DNA from 4 places in the Exiguobacterium sp. K1 genome. Region 4 is predicted to be linked to each of the others. Evidence: predicted binding sites of a transcription regulator. Region 4 holds the regulator's gene; each other region holds the start of a gene.

Evidence for each region. The regulator Rex, encoded in region 4, represses fermentation and respiration genes when NADH is low (regulators of the CRP and FNR family bind a similar motif). The targets are predictions, from matches to a motif close to TTGTGAAATATTTCACAA.
Region 1: the regulator Rex is predicted to act here: its motif matches at 2,445-2,462, upstream of adhE (bifunctional acetaldehyde-CoA/alcohol dehydrogenase).
Region 2: the regulator Rex is predicted to act here: its motif matches at 3,211-3,228, upstream of cydD (thiol reductant ABC exporter subunit CydD).
Region 3: the regulator Rex is predicted to act here: its motif matches at 2,331-2,348, upstream of pflB (formate C-acetyltransferase).

The regions. Positions count from the first base shown of each region.
Region 1 covers NZ_JAOTIT010000007.1:32,648-38,783, forward strand. Annotated here, with positions in the region: gene adhE (bifunctional acetaldehyde-CoA/alcohol dehydrogenase) at 1-2,300, opposite strand, end outside; gene N7U64_RS13260 (beta-class carbonic anhydrase) at 2,634-3,185, shown strand; gene N7U64_RS13265 (Na+/H+ antiporter family protein) at 3,337-4,659, shown strand; gene N7U64_RS13270 (DedA family protein) at 4,858-5,451, shown strand; gene N7U64_RS13275 (hypothetical protein) at 5,510-6,136, shown strand, end outside.
Region 2 covers NZ_JAOTIT010000006.1:32,285-38,420, forward strand. Annotated here, with positions in the region: gene N7U64_RS12365 (methyl-accepting chemotaxis protein) at 1-1,055, opposite strand, end outside; gene N7U64_RS12370 (neutral zinc metallopeptidase) at 1,259-2,104, shown strand; gene N7U64_RS12375 (nuclear transport factor 2 family protein) at 2,166-2,555, opposite strand; gene N7U64_RS12380 (RrF2 family transcriptional regulator) at 2,570-3,052, opposite strand; gene cydD (thiol reductant ABC exporter subunit CydD) at 3,264-4,994, shown strand; gene cydC (thiol reductant ABC exporter subunit CydC) at 4,991-6,136, shown strand, end outside.
Region 3 covers NZ_JAOTIT010000005.1:166,229-172,364, forward strand. Annotated here, with positions in the region: gene pflA (pyruvate formate-lyase-activating protein) at 1-7, opposite strand, end outside; gene pflB (formate C-acetyltransferase) at 32-2,281, opposite strand; gene N7U64_RS11890 (hypothetical protein) at 2,629-3,060, shown strand; gene N7U64_RS11895 (DEAD/DEAH box helicase) at 3,089-4,264, shown strand; gene N7U64_RS11900 (hypothetical protein) at 4,261-4,902, shown strand; gene N7U64_RS11905 (GGDEF domain-containing protein) at 4,958-6,136, opposite strand, start outside.
Region 4 covers NZ_JAOTIT010000002.1:444,044-450,179, forward strand. Annotated here, with positions in the region: gene N7U64_RS07520 (S8 family serine peptidase) at 1-1,260, opposite strand, end outside; tRNA gene N7U64_RS07525 (tRNA-Ala) at 1,504-1,576, opposite strand; gene tatC (twin-arginine translocase subunit TatC) at 1,684-2,463, opposite strand; gene N7U64_RS07535 (twin-arginine translocase TatA/TatE family subunit) at 2,471-2,674, opposite strand; gene N7U64_RS07540 (redox-sensing transcriptional repressor Rex) at 2,674-3,333, opposite strand; gene N7U64_RS07545 (ABC-F family ATP-binding cassette domain-containing protein) at 3,490-5,391, shown strand; gene N7U64_RS07550 (hypothetical protein) at 5,391-5,783, shown strand; gene N7U64_RS07555 (flavin reductase family protein) at 5,850-6,136, opposite strand, start outside.

The sequences.
Region 1 (6,136 bases), on a different contig from region 4:
TATTTCGGGAAAGCAGCCAGTTTCGTTGGTTTTGTTGCATTGTAACGGATGACGTGCGGCATCAGAATCGCATTTGTCCGACCGTGTGGTGTGTGGAACTCCCCACCGATTTTGTGAGCGATTGAGTGGTTGATGCCGAGGAAGGCATTCGCAAACGCCATTCCGGCCATCGTTGACGCATTGTGGACTTTTTCGCGTGCTTCGGCGTCTGAACCGTTATCGTAAGCACGTGGCAAGTACTCAAAGATCATCTTGATTGCTTTTAACGCCAGTCCATCCGTGTAGTCGTTCGCAAGGACAGAGACGAAAGCTTCTGTTGCGTGGGTCAAGACGTCCATTCCGGTATCCGCCGTGATCGAAGCCGGTACCGTCATGACGAACTCCGGATCAACGATTGCAACGTCTGGTGTCAACGCATAGTCAGCAATCGGATACTTGACGTTTTTCTCTTTATCGGTGATGACGGTGAACGGTGTGACTTCTGATCCCGTACCGGAAGTTGTCGGAATGGCGACAAACTTCGCTTTGTTCCCGAGTTCCGGGAACTTATAGGCCCGTTTGCGGATATCCATGAATTTTTGACGCAGGTTCGAGAACGTTTCGTTCGGTTGCTCGTAGAACAACCACATCCCTTTCGCGGCATCCATTGCTGATCCACCGCCAAGAGCGATAATCAGATCCGGTTTAAAATCGCGCATCGCCTGGGCTCCGACTTGGACAGTCGTTACCGATGGATCCGGTTCGACCTGATCAAAGATCCGGTAGCTGACGCCTGCCGGCAAGTTCCGGATGACTTTGTCGGCATAGCCGAACTCGACCATCGATTGATCAGTGACGATCAATGCCCGGGAGACATTTTGAATCGATTTCAAGTATTGAACCGAGTTTTTTTCAAAGAAAATCTTTTCCGGTACTTTGAACCATTGCATGTTCACGCGTCGTCTCGCCACCTTCTTAACATTGAGTAGATGTTTCGCCGTAACGTTTTCAGAAACCGAGTTTTTCCCGTATGATCCGCAGCCGAGTGTCAGCGATGGTGTCAATTCGTTGTAGAGATCGCCGATTCCGCCGTGTGCCGATGGACTGTTGACGAGAATCCGGCAGGCTTTCATCCGGAGACCAAATGCCGTCATCAACTCATCGTTTGTTGTATGAATGACGGCCGTATGACCAAGTCCGCCGATTTCAAGCATGCGTTCTGCGACATGGAAGGCATCATTTGTTGAAGCGACACTGTATGCACCAAGGACAGGGCTTAATTTTTCGTGTGACAACGGCTCTTCCGCTCCGACTTTTTCAAGTTCCGCAACCAGCATGACGGTGTTGATCGGAACGTTGATATCAGCTTTTGCGGCGATCCAGGTCGCAGGTTTCCCGACGATGTCCGCATTGACGGCACATGTATCGGTTTTGATGACGAGTGCTTCGAGGCGTTTTTTCTCATCCGGTGTACAGAAGTAGCAACCGAGCGCTTCCATTTCTGCCCGCACTTCGGCATAAATCTCTTGATCGACGATGACTGCTTGCTCGGACGCACAAATCATTCCGTTATCAAATGTTTTTGAGAGAACCAAATCACTGACGGCACGTTTGATTTTGGCTGTTTTTTCGATGTAACACGGTACGTTACCCGGTCCGACACCAAGCGCCGGTTTTCCGGTCGAGTAAGCGGATTTGACCATGCCGGCTCCGCCTGTTGCAAGGACCATCGCGATGTCCGTGTGGTTCATCAAAACTTTTGTTGCTTCAAGGGACGGTTGTTCGACCCACTGGATACACTCTTTCGGTGCACCGGCTTTGACGGCAGCATCCCGTAATGTTTTCGCTGCTTCGAGGGAACAGTTTTGAGCCGACGGGTGGAACGCGAAGATGATCGGGTTCCGTGTTTTAATCGCAATCAATGCTTTGAACATCGTGGTTGATGTCGGATTCGTCACCGGTGTGACACCACAGACGACACCGACCGGCTCTGCGATATACGTCAGACCGTTTTGGACATCCTCTTCCAAAATTCCGACCGTTTTTTCGTTGCGGAGACTATTGTAGATGTACTCTGTCGCAAACATGTTTTTGATCATTTTATCTTCAAAGACACCACGACCTGTCTCTTCGACCGCAAGACGGGCAAGTTCGACGTGCCGTTCGAGACCGGCGAGCGCCATGTCGCGGACGATCGTATCAATTTTCGTTTGATCAAATGTCAACAATTCTTGAAGTGCCGTTTGGCCTTTCGAGACGATTTGATTGATTGCTTGTTCGACAGGTGTGACTTCTGATTTGATTTTTTCTTTGACAGCCATGTTAGGTTTCCTCCCTATTTTGGAACGAATCTGAGTCTGCAATTCCCTATTAGATGTTAGGAATGCCAAGCTGAATTTAACTAGTTTGTGCTTTCCTTCACAAATCAATCATACCGCCTTTTGTTTCATTTGTGCATGACTATCCTGTGAACTATTTCACATGAATGAGAGCGTTTTCATCGAAATGACCTGTTCTGACATAACGGTCCGTCTTTTCAAGCACTCGCTGTGATAACTGTCACAGCAATCGATGAATCTGCTTGTCTGACCAATCGTTCATCGTGTACGCTAGGAATAGTTCCATCATTCATTTGTCTTAAAGGAGGAAGTTTCATGTCAGTCGTTAATCAAATGCTTGCGTTTAATCAACAGTTCGTCGAAGAGAAACAATACGAACCATTCATCTCGGATAAGTTCCCGGATAAGAAGGTTGTGATTCTGACCTGTATGGATGCGCGTTTGACGGAGCTCCTTCCCCACGCACTTGGTCTCAAAAACGGTGATGCGAAAATCATCAAAAATGCCGGGGCCGTCCTGTCCCATCCATTCGGATCCGTCATGCGGTCGATTCTCGTCGCCCTTTATGCTCTCGGAGCGGAAGAAGTCATTGTCATCGGACATCATGACTGCGGCATGAGCACAATCGATCCGGCGAAGATGATTTCCGAAATGCAGGACCGCGGCATCAATGAACAGGTCTTGCACACGCTCGACGCTTCCGGCGTCGACTTGAAGCAATGGTTACGCGGCTTCACATCGGTCGAGGAAAATGTCAGCCACTCGGTCGGATTAATTAAAAATCATCCGTTGTTGCCGCCGGGTACAGAAGTTCACGGACTCGTCATCGATCCGGGAACGGGTAAACTCGACCAAGTCGATTGCTGAATCACGTCTTAATGAAGAAGAAAGGTATGACCGGTCTCCGCTTGACGCCGGTCATACCTTTTTCATGTTTTTTTCTTGACAGTCAAAAGAACGGTCTGTATGATACTTTAGTATAGTACAGTGATACCAAAAGAAAGTGTGGTTTTAGTTTATGTTTAATGCAGTCATTATTGCCGTTGCTCTATTATTTATTTTAGCCATCTTCCGTGTCCATATTGTCCTCGCGATGGTGCTCAGTGCCGTCGCCGGTGGATTGATCGGTGGTCTCGGAATCAACAAAACGATTGCGACATTCGCGGAAGGACTCGGAGCCGGTGCAGAAATCGCCCTCAGTTATGCCCTGCTCGGAGCGTTTGCCGTCGCCTTGTCGAAAACCGGACTTCCGGATGCCTTGGCACACGCTTTGATCAAACGGTCAAAAGGATCGGCTGACGCCGCGTCGGTCAAGAAGTTAAAAGGCTTTATCGTCTTTGCGATTCTGTTGCTCGCGATCAGCTCGCAAAACGTCTTGCCGATTCACATCGCCTTCATCCCGATCATCATTCCACCGCTTCTCGGTCTCTTTAATGAAATGAAGATTGACCGGCGCTTGATCGCGATCGTCATGACATTTGGTCTTGTTACGCCGTACATGTTCCTGCCGGTCGGTTTCGGAGACATCTACTTGAACCAGATTCTCCTGCCGAACATCTCGAAAAACGGGATGGATACAGCGGGTGCATCCGTCATTCAGGCGATGGCGATTCCGGCACTCGGGATGCTCGTCGGTCTGTTGATCGGTCTGTACGTCTACCGGAAACCGCGTGAGTACGAAATGCGCAATATCGCGCCGGACGATTATGAGATTCCGGTCATCACGAAAACGAAATTGTTCTTAAGCGGACTCGTTGTCCTGGCGACACTGGCTGTCCAGTTGACGACCGAGTCGATGATTTTCGCCGCAACGACAGGTCTTGTCCTGTTCCTTCTTCTCCGTCTCGTCCGCTTCAGCGAAGCCGACGATGTCATCACGCGTGGGATGCGGATGATGTCGTTCATCGGATTCGTCATGATTTCAGCGAACGGCTTTTCAAACGTCCTCCGGAAAACCGGTGACATTGATCCGCTCGTTGAGAACTCCAAAGCCTTGATGGGGGATTCGCAACTCGTTGCCGCTTTCGTCATGCTGTTGATCGGATTGCTCGTCACAATGGGGATCGGTTCAAGCTTCTCGACCGTTCCGGTCATCGCTGCGATTTTCGTTCCGCTCTGTGTTCAGTACGGATTCAGCCTGGAGGCGACAATCGCCATCATCGGAACGGCCGGTGCTCTTGGTGACGCCGGAAGCCCGGCATCCGACTCGACACTCGGGCCGACCAGCGGACTGAATGCCGACGGACAACACGACCACATGCGGGAAACGGTCATTCCGACGTTTCTGCACTACAACCTGCCGTTACTCGTTTTCGGAACGATTGCGGCGATGGTGTTATAAGAAGGATGTATTCAGGAACCAATGCCTTGACCGGTGTTGGTTCTTTTTTAAAGAATTTTTACTTCATTAACCGTGTCCCACCTTCGACTAAACATGCTTGCTACATATTTGTTTCACCAGATTAAAGATTTTTTCTTCCATTTTCCGACTTTCTTCTCTAATATAAAGGAATGAAGTGAAGCTGAAGGAGTGTTATATGTGTTATCTCAAGTTGTAAATAACGTTTTATTATATCTTGCTGACTTAGGGTATTTCGGAATCGCTTTAGGATTAATGATTGAAATCATTCCAAGTGAAATCGTCTTATCGTATGGCGGATTCATGATTTCCCAAGGAACGATCGGTTGGCCGCTTGCCGTCGTCGCTGCCGTCATCGGCGGTTTGCTCTCGCAACTCTTTTTATACTGGTTCGCCCGTTACGGTGGTCGGCCATTGATCTTAAAATACGGAAAGTACCTGTTGATCACGGAGCACCATCTCGATCTCGCAGAACGCTGGTTCCTGAAATACGGACAAGGCGTCATCTTCGGAGCCCGTTTCATCCCGGTTGTCCGCCATGCAATTTCGATTCCTGCCGGTCTTGCCAAAATGGACCAGACAAAATTTTCACTTTATACGATCCTCGCCATCATTCCCTGGTCGATTCTTTTCCTCTACCTCGGTGAAACGCTCGGAACAAATTGGCGCTCCATCAAGGAAGTAGCCGCACCTTATACGAATGGTGTCCTGATTGCTGCTGTCGTCATGATTCTCGTCTATGTCTTCCTGAAAAAGCGTCAACGTACAACCTAATTCAAATTTTGCAGTCTGTCCCCGCGGCAGACTGTTTTTAAAAAAGGAGCGACTTATCTTGGATACTTCCAACACATTAAAAATCCACCTCGACCGCGTGACGGCGTCTCAAGTTACCGGAAAACATGTTGCTACAGGACTGACGATTTCAGGACAAATCATGATGATTGAAGAAATTTACGATTCAAAGCGACACCGGGATGTACTGCACGTCCACCGTCTGCATGACCAGTGGCGGACCACGACGATCGTCGCTCAGGCCGAAACGGATTTCAGTTATGTCGACTCGTTTTCCGACGGACGGATTCTGCTCGTCGCTTCCCGTTGCGACGATGATATCGACGGCTCCTGGTTGCCGAACGCCTTTATCTATAATCCAGCCGGGCATCTGCTCGACAGCTATTGTCTCGATGATGGGATTCAAAATGTCCACATCGATGAAAAAGATCAGATTTGGGTCAGTTACTTTGATGAAGGCGTTTTTGCCGATAGTGCAACTACTTCGATTGGTTCATTCGGTTTGGCTGTTTTTAATGAAGCGGGACAAGTCATCTATAAAAACAAGGATTATCCGATTGATGATTGTTATGCACTGAACGTCTGCGCGTCGGATGATGCCTGGTTCTTTTATCATCCGGATTACCGTGTCGTTCATCTGCAGGGGGAACGCAGTACGAGCTATCAA
Region 2 (6,136 bases), on a different contig from region 4:
CCGGCATCACCGGCGCGCGCTGCTTCAATCGCCGCATTCAGCGCCAACAGATTGGTCTGTCCGGCGATGGCTTCCAGACTGGCGAGGATTTTTTGGATTTTATCGGACCGGCTGGCCATGGCCGTGACCGAAGTATGCAGACCATTCGTCGATTCGACCATCTCTTCGACGCGGCGATCCATCAGGTTCATCTCCTCGTTTCCGGTCAACGCGCGTTTCGTCATATGTTCCGTCGTCGTGACGGTCTGTGCCATTTTCGATTGGATCGATGCGATGGATGCATTGACCTGATGCAGTTGATCCGTTCCTTGTTGCATCGATTGATGCTGACCGTCAGCGGACTGGATGATCGGGGAAATTGCCGTCGCGATCTGATTCGTTGCTTCGACGGACTGGACAGCTGCTTGTTGCAGGTGTTTTGTATTCGTTTTTAAATTGCCGACCAGCGCTTCGATTTGCTGACTGACGTTCGTCATCAAGGTCGTCGCTTCCGCTTCACGTTGTAAAGAGGTGAAGCGCTCCTGATTTTGAACGGCAATCTGAATGATCAAAGCCACACTCGTCAAAATCAAGAAGACGGCATGAATCATCAGGATACTGAATGGATACCCGGTCGTTCCGCAAATCAGAGACGGAGCAAAAAAGAAGCCGGCGAAATGTTGGACGGCAAACAGGACGGTGCTGACGAGAATCAAGTCAATCCGGCGGAAATAAGCAATCAAAGCCAGGACCATGAAGATGGAAAAATGATACTCGACCAGTCCATTTCCTCCGGCAACAATCGACATACTGGAAAACGTCAACGTCAACGTTAAAAGAAGGGCAACAGACGGGCTGTTGGGGCGAATCCAGTAAAGACCCGAGGAAGCAATCCAACAGACAAACGGTAACAAGGCAATCCAGGCAAGTGTCGCTGGTGAAGCGGCGGCCACGTTTCCGTGAATGAGTTGATAATCGTCTGCAAAGTTGGTAAATCGGTGCAAACCATAGACAATTAACGATAAACAGACTACAAGAAAACTAATCCAAAGCATAAGCTGATTTTGACGTTTCATAAAATTAAATTCCCCCGTTTTTTAGTAGAAACTGAAACAAATCACGAATAAACATGCTAAACGTATACCACTATCGGTCGGCAAAATGAGATTGTTTAGCTTCAAGATACTTAAAACAAAATTAAATTTTAAAATAGAAAATCATGGCTAAACAGACACAATATGGGGTATAGAAGTGCATTGAGACTTAGGAGGAACTGTGTATGAAATGGAAGGGTAGAGAAAGAAGTTCGAACGTTGAAGACCGGCGGGGAATGGGTGGAAAAGGGGTCGCCGGCATCGGAGGCGGACTCGGGATCATCATTTTAATCGTCGTTACGTTGATGGGCGGGAATCCGGCAGACATCCTTGGAGGGCTGTCTGGTTCGCAGGGCGACAGCCAGGGCGAATATCAGGAAACGGCCAAGGAAAAAGAAGCAGCGGACTTTGTATCTGTCGTGTTGGCGGATACGGAAAAAGTCTGGACGAAGGAATTTAAACAGGACGGTATGACGTATAAAGAACCGACGCTTGTTTTATATACCGATCAAGTCAGTTCAGCGTGTGGACAAGCCGGAAAGTCGGTTGGACCGTTTTATTGTCCGGGTGATCAGAAATTATACATCGATCTTAGTTTTTATGATGAGTTACAAAATAAATACGGGGCACCGGGAGACTTCGCGATGGCATACGTCATTGCCCATGAAGTCGGACACCATGTTCAAACGTTGCTCGGGACATCTGACGAAATCATGCCGCTCCGCCAAAAGATGAGCGAAGAAAAGTTCAACAAGTATCTGGTCCGTTTTGAATTACAGGCGGATTATTATGCCGGTGTCTGGGCAAATCACGCACAAGGACAAAATTTGCTCGAAGAAGGCGATCTCGAAGAGGCACTCGGTGCGGCCAATGCGGTCGGTGATGATACACTTCAGAAAAAAGGCCAAGGGTATGTCGTACCGGAAAGCTTTACACACGGTACTTCGGCACAACGGGAACGGTGGTTCCAAAAAGGATTCGATAACGGAACGATCGAAGGCGGCGACACATTCAAAGCGAAAAATTTATAAGAAACGTCAAAAGGCACCACTTCATGACCGAAGTGATGCCTTTTTTCTATAGATTATCAGATTATCCATTGTACTGGTTAAACATCGCTGTATCATCGGGGACGTTGGCGAGATAAACAATCTTTCCGTCTGCATCAAGCCGGGCGATGTCCGTGCCGTCCTGCGTGAAGACTGATCCGTCTGCCCGTTTGCCGCAAACGGCCCAGCGTGTTTCCATCGTATCGCCTGCTGCAGCCGGGACCCAGCCGGCGTACATGTGTTTGATGTCCTGGTTAGCCGTAAAGACCATCCGGACAAACTGTTTCCAGGCTTCGATTCCGTGCTGTTCCTGTCCGTTTAAGACAAACGTAATCTCGTCCGAGAACAGGGAAATCAAGTCATCAAAAGCTTTTTCATCAGTCCGGGAAGCATCAAATAAATCAAAATAGCGGTCAAGTGTAGATATAGTCATGGTTCATTCTCCTTTTAGTTGCGAATCATTTTTTCTTCGATTAAGCTTTGCAGTTTTGTCAGGTGGTCGGGCGGACAGTTCAAATAAATTTCCCGGCGGATCGAGTCAATCGTCTCGCGTTTAAGCGTCGACTGCCAGGATTGTTCCGCCTCTGTCATCAGATCGGACAACAGACAGATATTCTGATTTTGAATGCCCATCAAGTCTTCAAAGACGCCGCTTGAGGCATATAACGACTGTTTGCCTTCGATCGCTTCATAGATATCAAACACGCGAATCGTTTCCGGTGACGCTTTGAGCCGGAAGCCGCCTTTGGCACCGGGAACAGAAATCAGCAGATCGGCACTCACAAGTTTTCGGAGCAACTTTTGGAAGTAGGACGGCGAAGCCCCGAGCTGCTGACTGATGAATTCTCCCGGTAGAACACCTTTCTCCGGTAAAAACGTCAATAAGAGCATCGCGTACACCGATTGTTCGACACCTGTCTTCATTTGCATGAAACATTCTCCTTTCTGTATATCGTGGATAACTATTATCTACAATACATCCGAATAAATGAATTGTCCAACAAAAGGTTCCTCACAAAACCGTCACACCTTTTCGACTGCATACCCGTGGCATCAACAGAATGGATTCGGTATACTGAATGTACGATATGTGAAAATATTCACTAAAAGTCGTTCACACTTAGTGAAAGGACGTTTTCTTATGAATCCACTCAAAGGAATCATCACGATTCCACGTACGATTTTTATACAACTGATGTTGGCCGCCGTCCTGATGGGCGTCGCCGTCATCGGTCAATCTTATCTGATCGTCATCATCGTCGACCGGATTTTCCTGCAGGGTGATCCGTTCGCGGCCGTCATGCCGTTGCTCGGTTTTCTGTTGTTAATGCTGATGCTACGCGTCGGCGTCACCTACTGGAACGGCCGCCTCGGAACGAGTCTTGCGGCACGGGTTAAACAGGACTTGCGCCAGGCGCTTGTCGCGAAATATACACGAAACTCTGTCGAATCGATGCTTGAAGGACAATCGGGTCAAAAGGTCAGCATTCTGCTCGATTCCGTTGATGAGATGGACAGCTATTACAGCCAGTACCTGCCGAAAGTCATTCAGACGTCGATCGTTCCGTTGATGGTCTTGATTGCCGCCTTCAGCTACGACTGGGTGACAGGACTCGTCATGATGATTACGGCGCCGTTCATTCCGCTGTTTTACATCGTCATCGGAATCATGACGCAAAAGCGGGCCGATACGCAGCTTGAGAAGATGAATGCCTTTTCCGGTACATTCCTTGACACATTACAGGGACTGACGACGCTGAAGTTATTCGGTCGGGCGAAGGCGCAACAGGACGTGATCGAACGAAGCAGTCTCGATTTTCGGGACGCGACCTTGACCGTTTTAAAACTGGCCTTCCTGTCGTCGTTGATGCTTGAGTTTATTTCGATGCTCAGTATGGGGATGATTGCCCTGGAAGTCAGTCTCCGGTTGATTTTATTCCAAAGCATCACCTTTGTACCGGCCTTCTTGATGTTGGTCCTGGCACCGGAATACTATCTGGCGTTAAAAGAGATGGGAGCCGCTTTCCATACCGGTCGGGGCAGTGTCGCCGCCGCAAAACAGATTGCGGCCGAACTGACGGACGATGACCGGAATGTCGCTTTCGGACGAACGGATCTGCCGGCGGCCCGTCCGCCGCGGATTGAGCTGAAAGACGTCGCTTTTTCGTACCGGGATGCCCGCTTTGCGATGGAACAGTTGAATTTGACGATTGAACCGTATCAAAAGGTGGCCTTGATCGGGCGCAGCGGTGCCGGAAAATCGACGGTCCTCCAATTGCTGGCGGGTCTTGCCGATCCGCAGGACGGACAGCTGTTGCTTGACGGTCAAAACCGTCAGACGGTTACGGAAACAAGTTGGTTCAGCCAGCTCAGCTACATCTCGCAACATCCGTATCTTTATGCCGGGACGCTGGCGGATAATATTGCCATTGGTGAATTGCGCGAAGCGTCGCGCGTTGCGATTGAACAGGCGGCATCTGACGCCGGTCTGACCGAATTGATCGCACAGTTGCCGAACGGACTCGACACGGTCATCGGAGAAGGCGGACGCGGCTTATCCGGTGGGGAAAAGCAGCGCGTGGCGCTGGCACGTGCCTTCCTGAAACGGCCGAACGTCATCTTGTTTGATGAACCGACGACCGGTCTTGACGTGAAGACGGAACGGGTGTTGCAGGAAGCAATGACTGTTCTCGGACGTGAAGCGACCGTCATCACGGTCGCCCACCGTCTGCATACGATTGAACAATCAAATCAAATCGTCGTGCTGGAAGCCGGAAGGATCGTCGACCGCGGAACACATGAAGAATTACTCGGACGTGAATCGGAATATGCGATGATGCGCGCCGTTCAACGAGGGGAGGAGACACGATGAAAGAGTTGATGGGAATTTTTCGTTTGATGCTGCACCAGAAACGGGACATCGTGCTCTCGATTATCTTTGGTGTATTGGCCGGCATCACGGCGGTCGGACTGTTTGCCGCGAGCGGCTTCCTGATTTCAAAAGCGGCCTTGCTGCCGCCGATTCAGACACTTGCCGTCCTGATTGCCCTACAGAAAATCTCCAGTCTGACACGGGCTGTCAGCCGGTACGCCGAACGGTATTACTCACACCGGGCGACGTTTACGATCCTCAGTGACTTGCGGACGACGTTTTATAAACGGCTTGAACCGCTCGCACCGGGTATCTTTGCCAAGTATCGGAGCGGAGACCTATTGGCCCGGATCGTCGGGGACGTCGAAAGTCTGCAAAATACGTTTTTACGCGTCGTCTATCCGCCGATTATCCTGGTGCTCGTTTTCCTATGTACAATCTTTTTTGTCAGTTTCTTTTCACTCAGTGTCGCGCTTGTCCTTGTGTTTGGTCTGATCTTAACGGGATTCGTCATTCCCGGCTGGTTTGCCTACCGGGAACAACGGTTTGCCCGGTCCGTCCGGGCCCGACGCGGGGAACTGTCGACGGAAGTGACAGAACTGTTCCAAGGCTATCGCGACTTAAAGATCTATCAACAACTCGGCAATAAGGAAGCGGAACTGAATGCCGTCGCCGCACGCTACGTGGCGGAAGAAAAACGGAACGGACTGCATGCGGTCTCGAACCTTGCCTTGAATACACTGGCGACGTTGGTCATTTCCTGGATTGTCCTCGGACTCGGGGCATATCTCGTCGCTGACGGACAACTCGACGGCGTTTTCCTCGCCTTGTTGGTCATGACCTCGTTGACGGTGTTTGAAAATGTCGCTCCGATGGCGATTTTACCCGGGTTCTTCGAAGACAGCCGTCATGCGGCACGCCGGCTGGATGATGTCGTCGAAGCGACGGCGGAACCGGAATATCGTCCGTTTGCATTGACGCAGGCTCCGGAAATCCGTGCGGAACATGTCAGCTTTACGTTTCCCGGACAGGACCGTCCCGTCTTACGCGATGTCAGCGTGACGTTCCCTGCCGGCAGTAAAACGGCGATTGTCGGAGCAAGTGGTTCCGGAAAATCGACGCTGTTGCAACTGTTGTTGCGG
Region 3 (6,136 bases), on a different contig from region 4:
GTGTCATGGTTATTCCATCCTTTCTGTTCCGTTAAAGTGCACCGTGGAATGTCCGGTTGATGACGTCGATTTGCTGTTCGCGGGTCAATTTGATGAAGTTGACGGCGTAACCGGAAACCCGGATTGTCAACTGGGGATAAAGTTCCGGATGTTCCATCGCGTCAAGCAACGTTTCCCGGTCAAAGACGTTGACGTTTAAGTGATGTCCTTTTGAAGTAGTTCCGCCCATATAGCCGTCGAGCAATCCGACAGTGTTGCGGATTCGTGTCGGTTCATCTTTCCCGAGGGCTTTCGGGACGATCGAGAACGTATAAGAGATTCCGTCGAGTGCGTGTTCGTACGGTAATTTGCCGACGGATGTCAATGCAGCGACAGCCCCTTTCGTATCGCGTCCGTGCATCGGATTGGCGCCCGGTGCGAACGGTTCACCGGCCCGGCGTCCGTCCGGTGTGTTACCGGTTTTTTTGCCGTAGACGACGTTCGAAGTAATCGTCAGGACGGATTGAGTCGGTAAAGCATCACGGTACGTCGGATGTTTCCGGATTTTTTCCATGAACAGTTTGACGAGATCAACGGCCATCTGATCGACACGTTCATCGTTATTACCGAATTTCGGGAAGTCACCTTCGATTTTAAAATCAACTGCAATTCCGTCAGCATCGCGGATCGGGGAGACGGTAGCGTAACGGATCGCAGACAGGCTGTCGGCCACGACAGACAGACCGGCAATACCGCAAGCCATCGTCCGTAAAATTTCCGGATCGTGTAATGCCATTTCAAGACGTTCGTAACTGTATTTATCATGCATGAAGTGGATAACATTCAGTGTATTGACATAAAGTTCCGCCAACCAGTCGAGCTGGCGGTCGTAAGCGGCCATGACCGTCTCATAATCCAGGACGTCATCGAGAATCAAGTCGGTTTTTGGAGCGACCTGCATTTTGAGTTTCTCATCCATACCTCCGTTTAACGTGTAGAGCAATGCTTTTGCCAGGTTCGCCCGTGCTCCGAAAAATTGCATCTGTTTCCCGATTTTCATCGCGGAAACACAACACGCGATGCCGTAGTCATCGCCATAAATCGGCAGCATCAAATCATCATTCTCGTACTGAATCGAACTGGAGAGAATCGACATCTTGGCACAGAATTCTTTGAATCCGCGCGGCAGTTTGGTGGACCAAAGAACCGTCAGATTCGGTTCGGGAGCCGGACCGAGATTGACGAGTGTCTGCAGGAAGCGGAACGAACTTTTTGTGACGTTGGAGCGTCCGTCTTCACTCATTCCGCCGATCGATTCCGTGACCCAGGTCGGATCGCCGGAGAATAGATCATTGTAATCCGGTGTCCGAAGGAATTTGACGATCCGCAGTTTCATGACAAAATGGTCGACGAGTTCCTGTGCCGTTTGTTCCGTCAAACGCCCTGATTGTAAATCCCGTTCAATGTAGATATCCAGGAATGTCGAGACGCGGCCGAGTGACATCGCGGCACCGTTTTGCTCTTTAATGGCAGCGAGATAAGCCAGGTACACCCATTGGAACGCTTCCCGGGCGGTTTCGGCCGGACGTGATAAATCACAGTCATACCGTTGTCCGAGTTCGGTCAGTTCCTGCAAGGCCCGGATTTGTTCGTTCATTTCTTCGCGGTCGCGAATCATCGATTCGGACAGGAAGCCGCCACGGTCCTGCAAATCCTGTTTCCGCTGTGCAATCAGGAAGGAGGTACCGTAGAGGGCGACCCGCCGGTAGTCTCCGATAATCCGGCCGCGTCCGTATGCATCGGGAAGACCGGTGATGATCCCGGCTTTACGGGCGGCGCGCATTTCAGGAGTATAGGCATCGAATACACCTTGATTATGTGTTTTCCGGTATTCACTGAACGTTTTTGTGACGAGCGGGTCCGCTTGAAAACCATAGGCTTCCAAAGCATCATTGACCATCCGGATACCGCCGTTCGGATGAATCGATCGTTTGAACGGTTCGTCGGTTTGGAGGCCGACGATTTGTTCGAGCTCACGGTTAAGATATCCCGGACCGTGTGACAGAATCGTTGAAGGTGTCGAGGCATCGACGGCATAGACACCGCCGCGTAAGCGTTCTTCACTTGTTAAATTCATGATTTGTTGCCACAGTGTTTCCGTAGCAACGGTTGGGCCGGCGAGAAACTGATCGTCCCCCCGGTACTCTGTCCGGTTGCGGCGAATGAAATCAGCCACGTCAATCTGATTGTTCCACGCGCCTGTTTCGAATTGTTGCCATGCTGGTGTTTTTTCAAGTAACATCATGAACACTCCTTTGGTTGTAAGGTGAACAGTGCAAGATACATCCCTTATGTGAATAGTGTAACAAACATGAAGCGGAAAGAGTTTTACATCCCGGTGAAAGCGTAAGAGACTTCAAAAACGTTGGTATAGAAGGAATCTTTTAAATGTGTACTAGTGGTTGGAAGATGTCCGGAAAACAGAAAAAGGTCGAAATCTAGCCGTTTTTTCAAATCTGTATCACTATTTTTATTCTGTTCTGAACAAGACAGTTTGAATCGTGATAAAAGTCACACCGGGTTATCTTGTATTTTTATGACGTATCGTTGACAATGAAAAAGGGAATATAGACCGTGGAGGTGCATAAAATGGATTTTTCAATGTTGCAAGACCGTGCCGATTATAGAGCAGGTGATTGGGTGACGTTAAAGGTATCAACTGAAGGAACGCCGCGAACGGGTATGATTACGGAGTTTGAGGAAGACGGATTTTGGATTCGTTTTGAAGATGACTTTGATTTTGAAGATTTCATCGGATACAACGAAAAATACTTGGCGAAGCTGATCCGCCGTCCGAGTGATGTCCGGTCCGATTATCCGGTACTCAGTCAGTTTCCGAAACTGGCGGATGAACTTCAAGACCGGGTCATTCAAGGGTTCGATATTTTGACGGAAGAAATAAAGAGTGAGCAGGAAGTGGTATATCATATCCGGCTGATCGACGCCGGAAACGAATATACGCAAACGTTGCGCGGGATGCGTGACGAAACGAACGATCAATTTGAATATGTCACAGACTGATGCAGAAGAGAGTAGGAGAATACACGTTATGGACTTTATGAAACCTTTTATTACGGAAGCATGGGAACGCGCCCGCTTCGAAAAAATGATGCCGGTTCAAGAACAGGCAATTCCGTTACTACGCGAACGAAAAGATGTTTTGGTCGAAGCACCGACCGGGACCGGGAAAACATTGGCCTATGTCATCCCGGCACTGGAATTGATTGATGAAAATGACCCGCATATTCAAGTCGTGATTACCGCACCGACACGTGAACTGGTCATGCAGATTCATCAAGTCATTCAACTGTTTTCGCAAGGAAGCGGCATTAAATCCGGTGCCTTCATCGGCGGTGTCGAACTCAAACGCCAGCACGAACGATTGAAGAAAAAACCGCAAATCATCGTCGGGACTCCAGGACGACTCGTCGAACTGATTGATTCTAAAAAAATGAAGATGCATAAAGTGAAACTGATTGTTTTGGATGAAGCCGATCAAATTTATGAGAGCGGAATGAGCGCTTCGGCAACACGTATTGCCAACAGTGCATTGCGTGATCGTCAGCTGGCATTCATCTCGGCGACGTTGCCGGAACGAACGGCTGAATGGGGCAAAACGTTATTTGCGAACGAGCCGGAACGGATTAAAGTGGAACGCGTCATGAGTACACAAGTGAAGTTCGGTTATATCGAGATGTCACGCCGTCTCAAACCGGAATACTTGCGCCGCCTGGCCAACATGCAAGGGGCAAAAGTGTTGACGTTCATCAACAACCGTTCATTCCTCGGACCGTTAAACGGCGAACTCAGTAAGTTTTCCTTAAAGTACCGTATTCTTGACGCCGAAAAAGGAAAACGTGAACGGATGGAGACGCTTCGTTCATACAAACGCGGAGAGTTCCCGTTACTTGTCACGACGGGGCTTGCAGCCCGTGGACTCGACATCGAAGCGGTCACGCATGTCGTTCATTATGATTTACCCGAATCCTTCGATGATTTCGTTCACCGTTCAGGACGGACAGGACGCGGGAATGCATCCGGTATGGTGCTTGCACTCGTCACGGATCACGATTTGAAACACCTGAAGACATTGACTAAACAAATGGGTGTGGAACTAGAAGAAATGGAGATTTACCGTGGGGAAGTGATTCCGAAACGGGAAGAAACTGAACCAAAAACCATTAAACGCCCGGCGAACCCACACCGGAAAGGACCGACACGATGAAAAGCGAGCGAAAGATCATTCCTTTTCCAACGACCGTATCGGAAGCGGAGATGAATACGGCATTAAAAAAGATGTACCAGGAAGCCGCAACGGCCAGAAGTACTGATTGGGTCGCGTTCATCGAAGAAATTGCAACGGAAGGACGATGGTATTTAAAGGACGCTGAACTGTTCCGTGATCTATTCGTCGATTGGGCAATTTTTTATGAAACAGACGAACAAGGCAAAACACCGCACGGCCGTTTTTTAGAACAGGTCAAGGAAGACATGTCACCGAGTTTGTACCGTGCTTTAAGAGGGTTGGCGGATCCGGTGCCTTCTCTGTTTCTTGTTGAGGAAGACCGTGTCGTCGACATTATGTCAAAACAGACCTATCAGACGGATTTAGGAGAAATTGAAGTCGAACCGGGGGATTTACTGGTCGGTAAACTCCTTTATATCTCGGGGAAATGGCGTTTTGCGATTGCTTACATGAAAGTCGCCAAAGCGTTAGTTCCGGAAGTCCGGATTCTTTTAGCGGACTTTGTGGATGAGGTAGGAGAAGATGCCTTGTTACGCCAATATCCTGAATTTTGTGCCGAATTAATTGATTTATTGCTCGATATTGAAGAAGGAAACATCGCACCACGCCCGGAATAACAAAAAACCGGCCTTTCCGTAATTCGGAATGGCCGGTTTTTTTGAGCGGCAATCATCATTCCGTTTCGGAACGATATACGCCGATGCCGTTTTTATCTTGATGCTTCACACGATACATGGCTAAATCCGCCTGTTTCAGCCATTGTTCTAAATCGGATTCCAAATCGTGGCGTGCGACGCCGACACTGGCAGAAATGCGTAACTGTTGTCCGTGATACTGGTACGGTTTTGACAACAGATTCAAGAAAACTTTACAGCGTCTTCTTAAGGAAACTTCATCTTTTGCCGAGGTCAGCAGAGCAAATTCATCTCCGCCGAGCCGGTAAACCGATTCGCCAGCGGATAATTCATTGGCAAGACGTCGTGCCACTTCTATCAAGATATAGTCACCAGCTTCATGACCGTACGTGTCATTAATTTGTTTGAAACCGTCCAAATCAATCAGGGCCAGATAATTCAAGGTGGCTGTTTTTTCATTAAACGTTTTTTCCAACGATCGGCGATTGCCGATGTGGGTTAAACCGTCATGATAGGCATGGTATTCGATTTGCTGTTGACGTGCCATCCGCTCTGTTACGTCATGGAGGATCAAGAAGTGACCAAAGGCAGTATCGCCAATCTGAATCGGGATCGAAATTAATTCGAATTGTTGATTCGCTTCATTTTGATAATGATTCGACCCTATCTTCAAGGCAGTTTGAACATGGTGCAGTTCGCCCGTCACATCATCAATCGTCATGTCTGAAAGGCCAAAAATCCGTTGAGCAGCCTGATTCGCATAAGTCGGTTCCTGATTCTGATTAAAGCGAACGATTGGATCGGGATGTCCCATGAACAGCGGAATGACTTGTTGTTCACTGGCTTTGATTTGTTCAGTTCGTCGATCCACCCGTATCGCCAATTGTTCATTTCGGGTATCGAGTTGACGAACGATCGATGTATGTTGGCGCGTGATAAGAATCTGGCGAACAATCAATAAAAATAAGATGATGAAGACATCCTGTTTTTGTCCGTCCTCATCCAGGAAATAGTGAAGGAATAATGGTAAAGATAACAGCGGGAGCCAAGCACGTTGGACGATCGGCGACTTATTAACCCCTTCAGCGATATGGTCAATATGCCAAAGGATCGCTGCGCTCTGAGCCAAACGGATAAGGATGGGCGAGAAAACCAGATACTGCATCGTAAATGCCGGAAAATAAACGGACGATATTTCATACAGACCTCGAATGAA
Region 4 (6,136 bases):
TTGGTAGGCCAGGTAACCGGCATCCTGTCCGTCAACCTTTAATGCCATACCTTCGAGTGTCAATTGTGTGTTTTCAACAGACGCAACTTGAAGCGACTCGCTGATCAGTCCAGGTGAACCGACGACTCCGACATCCGGATTCGACGCGTACGGGTTTCCGGCTCCGCTTCCGGCGAATGCCGAGTTTCCGGCCGAAATCGCACATAAAATCCCGTTGTTCATCGCATTGACGATCGCTTTTTGTTCCGGATCATCTTTTTGGACGAACGATGCCGTTGAACCAAGACTCATGTTGATGACATCTGCGCCGAGCGCAATTGCATCGTCGATCGCTTTAATATAAATATCACTGAATGTCGACGGCATCCCCGGGTCATTGCCGAATACTTTCATTGCGAGCAGTTGTGTCTCCGGTGCCACCCCTTTAATCCCGCCGTTCGTTTCATCGCCGTTGGCACCCACCGTACCGGCAACGTGCATCCCGTGCATCGAAGCGCCTGGTCCGAGGTCACGGATTTCACTGTCATGATCGGCATAGTTATAACCGTACGGGACTTTTTCCGTAAAGTAGTTTCCTTTTAATCCTTTTGACGCTTTAAAGCCTTCGACTTTTGACGACGTCAAATCAACTTTCGTCTCCGGACTGAGGACCATATCCTTATGGGTCGGATCGATTCCCGTATCGATGACGGCAACGATGGTGCCTTCCCCTTTATAGCCGTAATCCTGCCATGTTTCTTTTGCATTGACCATGTCTTTACTGTGTAACATGTTTGGTGTTGCGCCTTTTTCGACTTCCGGACGCGCATACTCATGTGCAATATGTACGGTTTTGATGCCGCTTAACTTTTTCAACTCTTTGATTTCACCGTATTTGACTTCACCGCTGAAACCGTTCAGGACGGTCGTGAAGCTTTCTTTATAGGAAACCGCAATGTCTTTTTTAGCAATCGCTGCTTTGACTTCTTTTTGTTTATTGACGATCTGATTCTTGAGAATGATTTTTTCCGTATTGCTTAACGTACTGTAGCGTTTATTCTGTGCCTGCGCATGTTCAATCGCGGCTTTTTGATCGAGTTCGACGACAATCCGTACTTTTTCGTTTTGGCTGTATGACTTTTCCTGACCCGCTTTTTTCAGTGAGAGTGCTTGTGGCTTTTGTACATCCACTTTTTGTGATGATACATTTCCCTCAGCATGAACTAGGCTGGAAGATGTCATGAGGGCTGCCGCCATCAGAGCAATCTTCTTTTTCTTCATTCTTTTTCCTCTTTTCCAAAAATGTAATGTGGAACAAAACCTATTAAACAAAAATTCTGTATTTTTAGTTTAATTAATTTTCTCTTAATATACAATTTAAATTTGGAGTATTTTAAAAATAATTGTTGGTTTATGGCATATGAACCAATTAACATCCTTCATTTACCTTTTATCAAAAGAAACCTTTTTTCTGAAGACACAAAAAAACCCCCGGTTGCCCAAGGGTTTTCAAGTAAAGCGATATGGAGACTATCGGGCTCGAACCGACGACCTTTTGGCTGCCAGCCAAACGCTCTCCCAGCTGAGCTAAGCCCCCGTGTGTTTCTATAATGAGTATAACCATTGCTGTTCACTTTTTCAATATAAAATTAGACCGCTTACAAAAAAATCTCCTTCACCTTGCGGGTAAAGGAGAATCTTCTATTATTTGTTCAACTCACGCATCATATCCGCCTGTCGTTCGAGTTCAGCCTCCTGCTCGAGAATCAGCACTTTTTTGTACGTCCGTGCCGAAATCAGGATACTGATTTCATATAACACGAACAACGGAACAGAAATCATCAAGTGCGAGGTGATATCGGGCGGTGAGATCAACGCCGCGATCACGAACAGCGCAAAATACGCATACTTCCGATTCTTCCGCATGAAGAACGGCGTCACGAGTCCGAGCCGTGTCAAAAACATCGTCACGACCGGCAACTGGAACAACAGACCGAACGGAATCGTCAACCGGATCAGAAAGCTGAAATAGTTCTCGACCCCGATGACCTGTTCGATTCCGAGTTCTTGCCCGAGTTCCGTCGATACTTCGAGTAAAAACGGTAACAGCCAAAAATAAGAAAATGAAATACCCGCAAGGAATAAGAAAAACGTCACGGGAATATACGTCAACGTCGCTTTTTGTTCTTGGTCGTGCAGACCGGGACGGATGAATGCCCAAAGCTGATACATCCAAAACGGGGACGCCAAGACGATTGCGATGATGAACGCAAGATTCAGATATAACATCAGTGGATCAACAACGTTAAACGCATTCAGCCCGATTCCGAGTTCCTTTAAGTCGGCCTGTAAGAAACGGACGAGCGGCCGGACGAGCGGAAAGGCTGCGATAAACATGACCACTACAATGATGAGCGACCAGATGATCCGCTTACGCAGTTCATCTAAGTGCGATGTCACACTCTGTTCTTGATCGATCGCCATGATTCACTCACTTCTCTTTCATTTCGTCCTTTTTGTCCTTATCATCTTCCATGATGCCGTTCGTTGCGCTCTTGAACTCTTTTAACGTTTGACCAGCGGCGCGGCCGAGTTCCGGTAATTTCTTCGGTCCGAAGATGATTAAGGCGACGACACCGATCAAAGCGATGCTCCCCGGTCCAATACCAAGTGTTAACGGGATTAAGTTTTCCATTATGATTTCACTCCTTCAGCTGATTGCGAATAATGCTTCATAAAATACACGAGCGACTGCAGCTCGATTGACAAATCGATGTGATGCACCCGAACGTGGGCCGGTACATTCAACCGGGCCGGTGTAAAGTTCAAAATGCCGGTCACACCATACTCAACTAACTCATCTGCCACTGACTGGGCGAACTGAGACGGTACCGTCAAGATGGCGACATCGACATTGTTCGCTTGGATTTGTTCTTTCATATCCGAGACGTGATAAATTGGAACGTCCTGCGTCGTCGTTCCGACCTTGTCCTCATCGGCGTCAAACGCGATGACGATACGAGTACTATTATTCTTTAAAAAGTTATAATTTGCAAACGCCGTTCCGAGATGTCCGACCCCGATTAAGGCGACATTCGTGACCTCGTCTTGGTTGAGTGTCTTTCGGAAAAATGTTAACAAATGTTGAACATTATAACCGTACCCTTTTTTCCCTAACGCCCCAAAGTAGGAAAAGTCACGACGGATCGTCGCGGAGTCGACTTTGACCGCTTCGCTGAGCTCTGCTGACGAGACGCGCAACTTGCCGGAGTTATAAAGACTCTGGATAAAACGATAATATAACGGCAGCCGTTTCGCCGTTGCTTGTGGTATTTTTGTGTCTGGCCCATTCATACTGCAGTTCCCCCTTCGGCCACGTTCTGACGTGGCACCCAAATCAATGCAAAGAATTCTACTCCCCTTGATTGTAAACCACTTCACATAGAGTAACAAATATTATATTCGGCAGGATTTTTCGTGATAGACTAAAGGGTGGAAGGATGGATGGATATGATTCTCTTACAAGTAAACCAACTCTCAAAATCATTCGGCGTCGAGCCGATTTTAGACAATATTAAACTCGAAGTACAGGAACGGGACCGGATTGCCCTCGTCGGACGAAATGGTGCCGGAAAATCGACACTTTTAAAAATCATCGCCGGGGAGCTGTCACATGACTCGGGCGAGATCATGAAAAGCAAGGAAGTCCGGATCGGTTATCTCGCGCAGGACAGCGGACTCGAGTCGAACGAATCAATTTGGAACGAGATGCTGACTGTTTTTGAGCATCTGCAGGATCAGGAACGGGCACTTCGCCGGATGGAAATTGAAATGGGCATGGAACACATTTTAAATGATCCGGCCGCTTATGACCGTCTCCTTAAAACGTACGACCAGGCACAACACGACTTCTCGGAAGCCGGCGGCTATCAGTTCGAAGCCAATATCCGCTCCGTCTTACACGGGATGCGCTTTTATCCGGACGATTATTCCCGACGGATTCAGACGCTTTCCGGTGGACAGCGGACCCGGCTCGCCCTCGCGAAGATGTTGCTGCAGGCACCGGAACTGCTGATTCTCGATGAGCCGACCAACCACTTGGACATCGATACACTGTCCTGGCTTGAAAGTTACTTGTCCGGTTACCGCGGCGCTGTCCTGATCGTTTCCCATGACCGGTATTTCCTCGATCAAGTCGTCAACGTCGTCTATGAATTGTCCCGGAACGTCTCCCGGAAGTTTACCGGTAATTATACGAAGTATCTCGAACAAAAAGCGGCGCTCTACGAACAGGAAATGAAACAGTTCGAACAGCAACAGGAAGATATCGCGAAGATGCAGGATTTCATCCAGCGCAACATCGCCCGGGCAACGACAACAAAACGGGCGCAAAGCGTCCGCAAACGTCTTGAAAAGGTCGACCGGATCGACCGGCCGGACGGTGACGAACGTAGTACGGTTCTGTCATTCCCGATTGAAAAGCAGAGCGGCAATGATGTGCTGCAGGTCAACCAACTCGCAGTCGGCTATGAAGAAGCCGTCTCGAAAAACATCACGTTCCGTCTGCAACGCGCGGAATCACTGGCGCTCGTCGGACCAAACGGAATCGGCAAGTCGACACTACTGAAAGTGCTCGTCGGCCGTCTGAAACCGTTATTCGGAGACTACCGGTTCGGAACCGGTGTCTCAATCGGTTACTACGATCAGGAGCAGGCGGAACTGAATGACCGCAACCGGGTCATCGATGAAATTTGGAATGAATGGCCGTTGATGCGCGAACAGGAAGTCCGGTCTGTGCTTGGTCAGTTCCTCTTCAGCGGAGACGACGTCTTTAAGCTCGTCCATGAATTATCCGGCGGAGAACGCGGACGCCTGGCGCTCGCAAAACTGAAGTTACGCAAAACGAATCTGCTTGTCCTCGATGAGCCGACGAACCACTTGGATCTTGATTCGAAGATGGTCCTCGAGAATGCCCTCGTCGACTACGAAGGGACCCTGCTGTTCGTTTCCCACGACCGCTACTTCATTGACCGCGTCGCGACGCGTGTCATTGAAATGAGTTCAGACGGTGTGACCGATTACCTCGGTGACTACTCGTATTACATGGAGAAAAAAGCCGAGAAAGAAGAAATCGCCCGTCTTGAAGCGGAAGAAGCGAAAGCAATCAAAGTCGCGTCGACGAAGACGATTGACAAGGAAGCCCAAAAAGAAGCACGTAAGAAGAAACAGCAACTCGAACAGCTCGAGCAAGAGATCGAACGGTTGGAGAACCGGTCGGTTGAAATCGAACAGCTGTTGTGTGAACCGGAAATCTTTAATGATATTCCGAAAGCGACCGCCCTGTCGGCAGAACGTGATCAGATCGACGTCGATTTGCTTGAGCTGATGGAACAGTGGGAGTCGTTTCACTGATGCGATCGAAAAGTTATCTGATCAATCTGATCCAAGGATTATTGTCCGGTGTCCTCTACTTCGTCCCGATGTATGCGGACTATGTCTCGGCTTTCATTCGTCCGGATGCGTTTAATGCTGTGTACCCGTTGTTCATCCTGATTTCCTGCATGATCGGACTTGTCATCCAAACGTGGAGCGGACTGTTCATTAGTTTATTGTCCGGTCTGATTTGTACGTTGTTGACGATTCAGTCGTTCGTCGAACTGAATGATCCAATGATCATCATGTATTACGGCGCTGTCTCACCACTGGTCGCTTTTTTGATCAGCTGTGTCGGAATCTGGGCACTTGCCGTCCTGTTTTATTTGCTCGACGGTTTTCAGTACAGCAAACGCCATAAAATGGAGTAAGTCACAAAAAAGACGAGAGAAGCAGATTCGATATCTGCTTTCCTCGTCTATTTGTATGGCATTGTCTTATTTCGTAGGACGCGCAATCGTAAAGATGTCACCGATTTTCGCGTAGTCATTGCCGGCAAGACGGGCAATCGCGTTTAATCCGTCTGCATCAATCCGGAAGGACTCTTCCAGTTCATCTGCGACATGATAACGGATGACTTCGCCAATCAATAAATCGGCTGTTTCAAGTTCAATGTGTTGCGTCAGCTTCAGCTCAAACCGGATTTTTGCTTCTGCGACCGCGGGAACATCAATCAAATCACTGTCAATCAGTGTCAGATTCGTCCGCTCCAGTTCACTTTCGC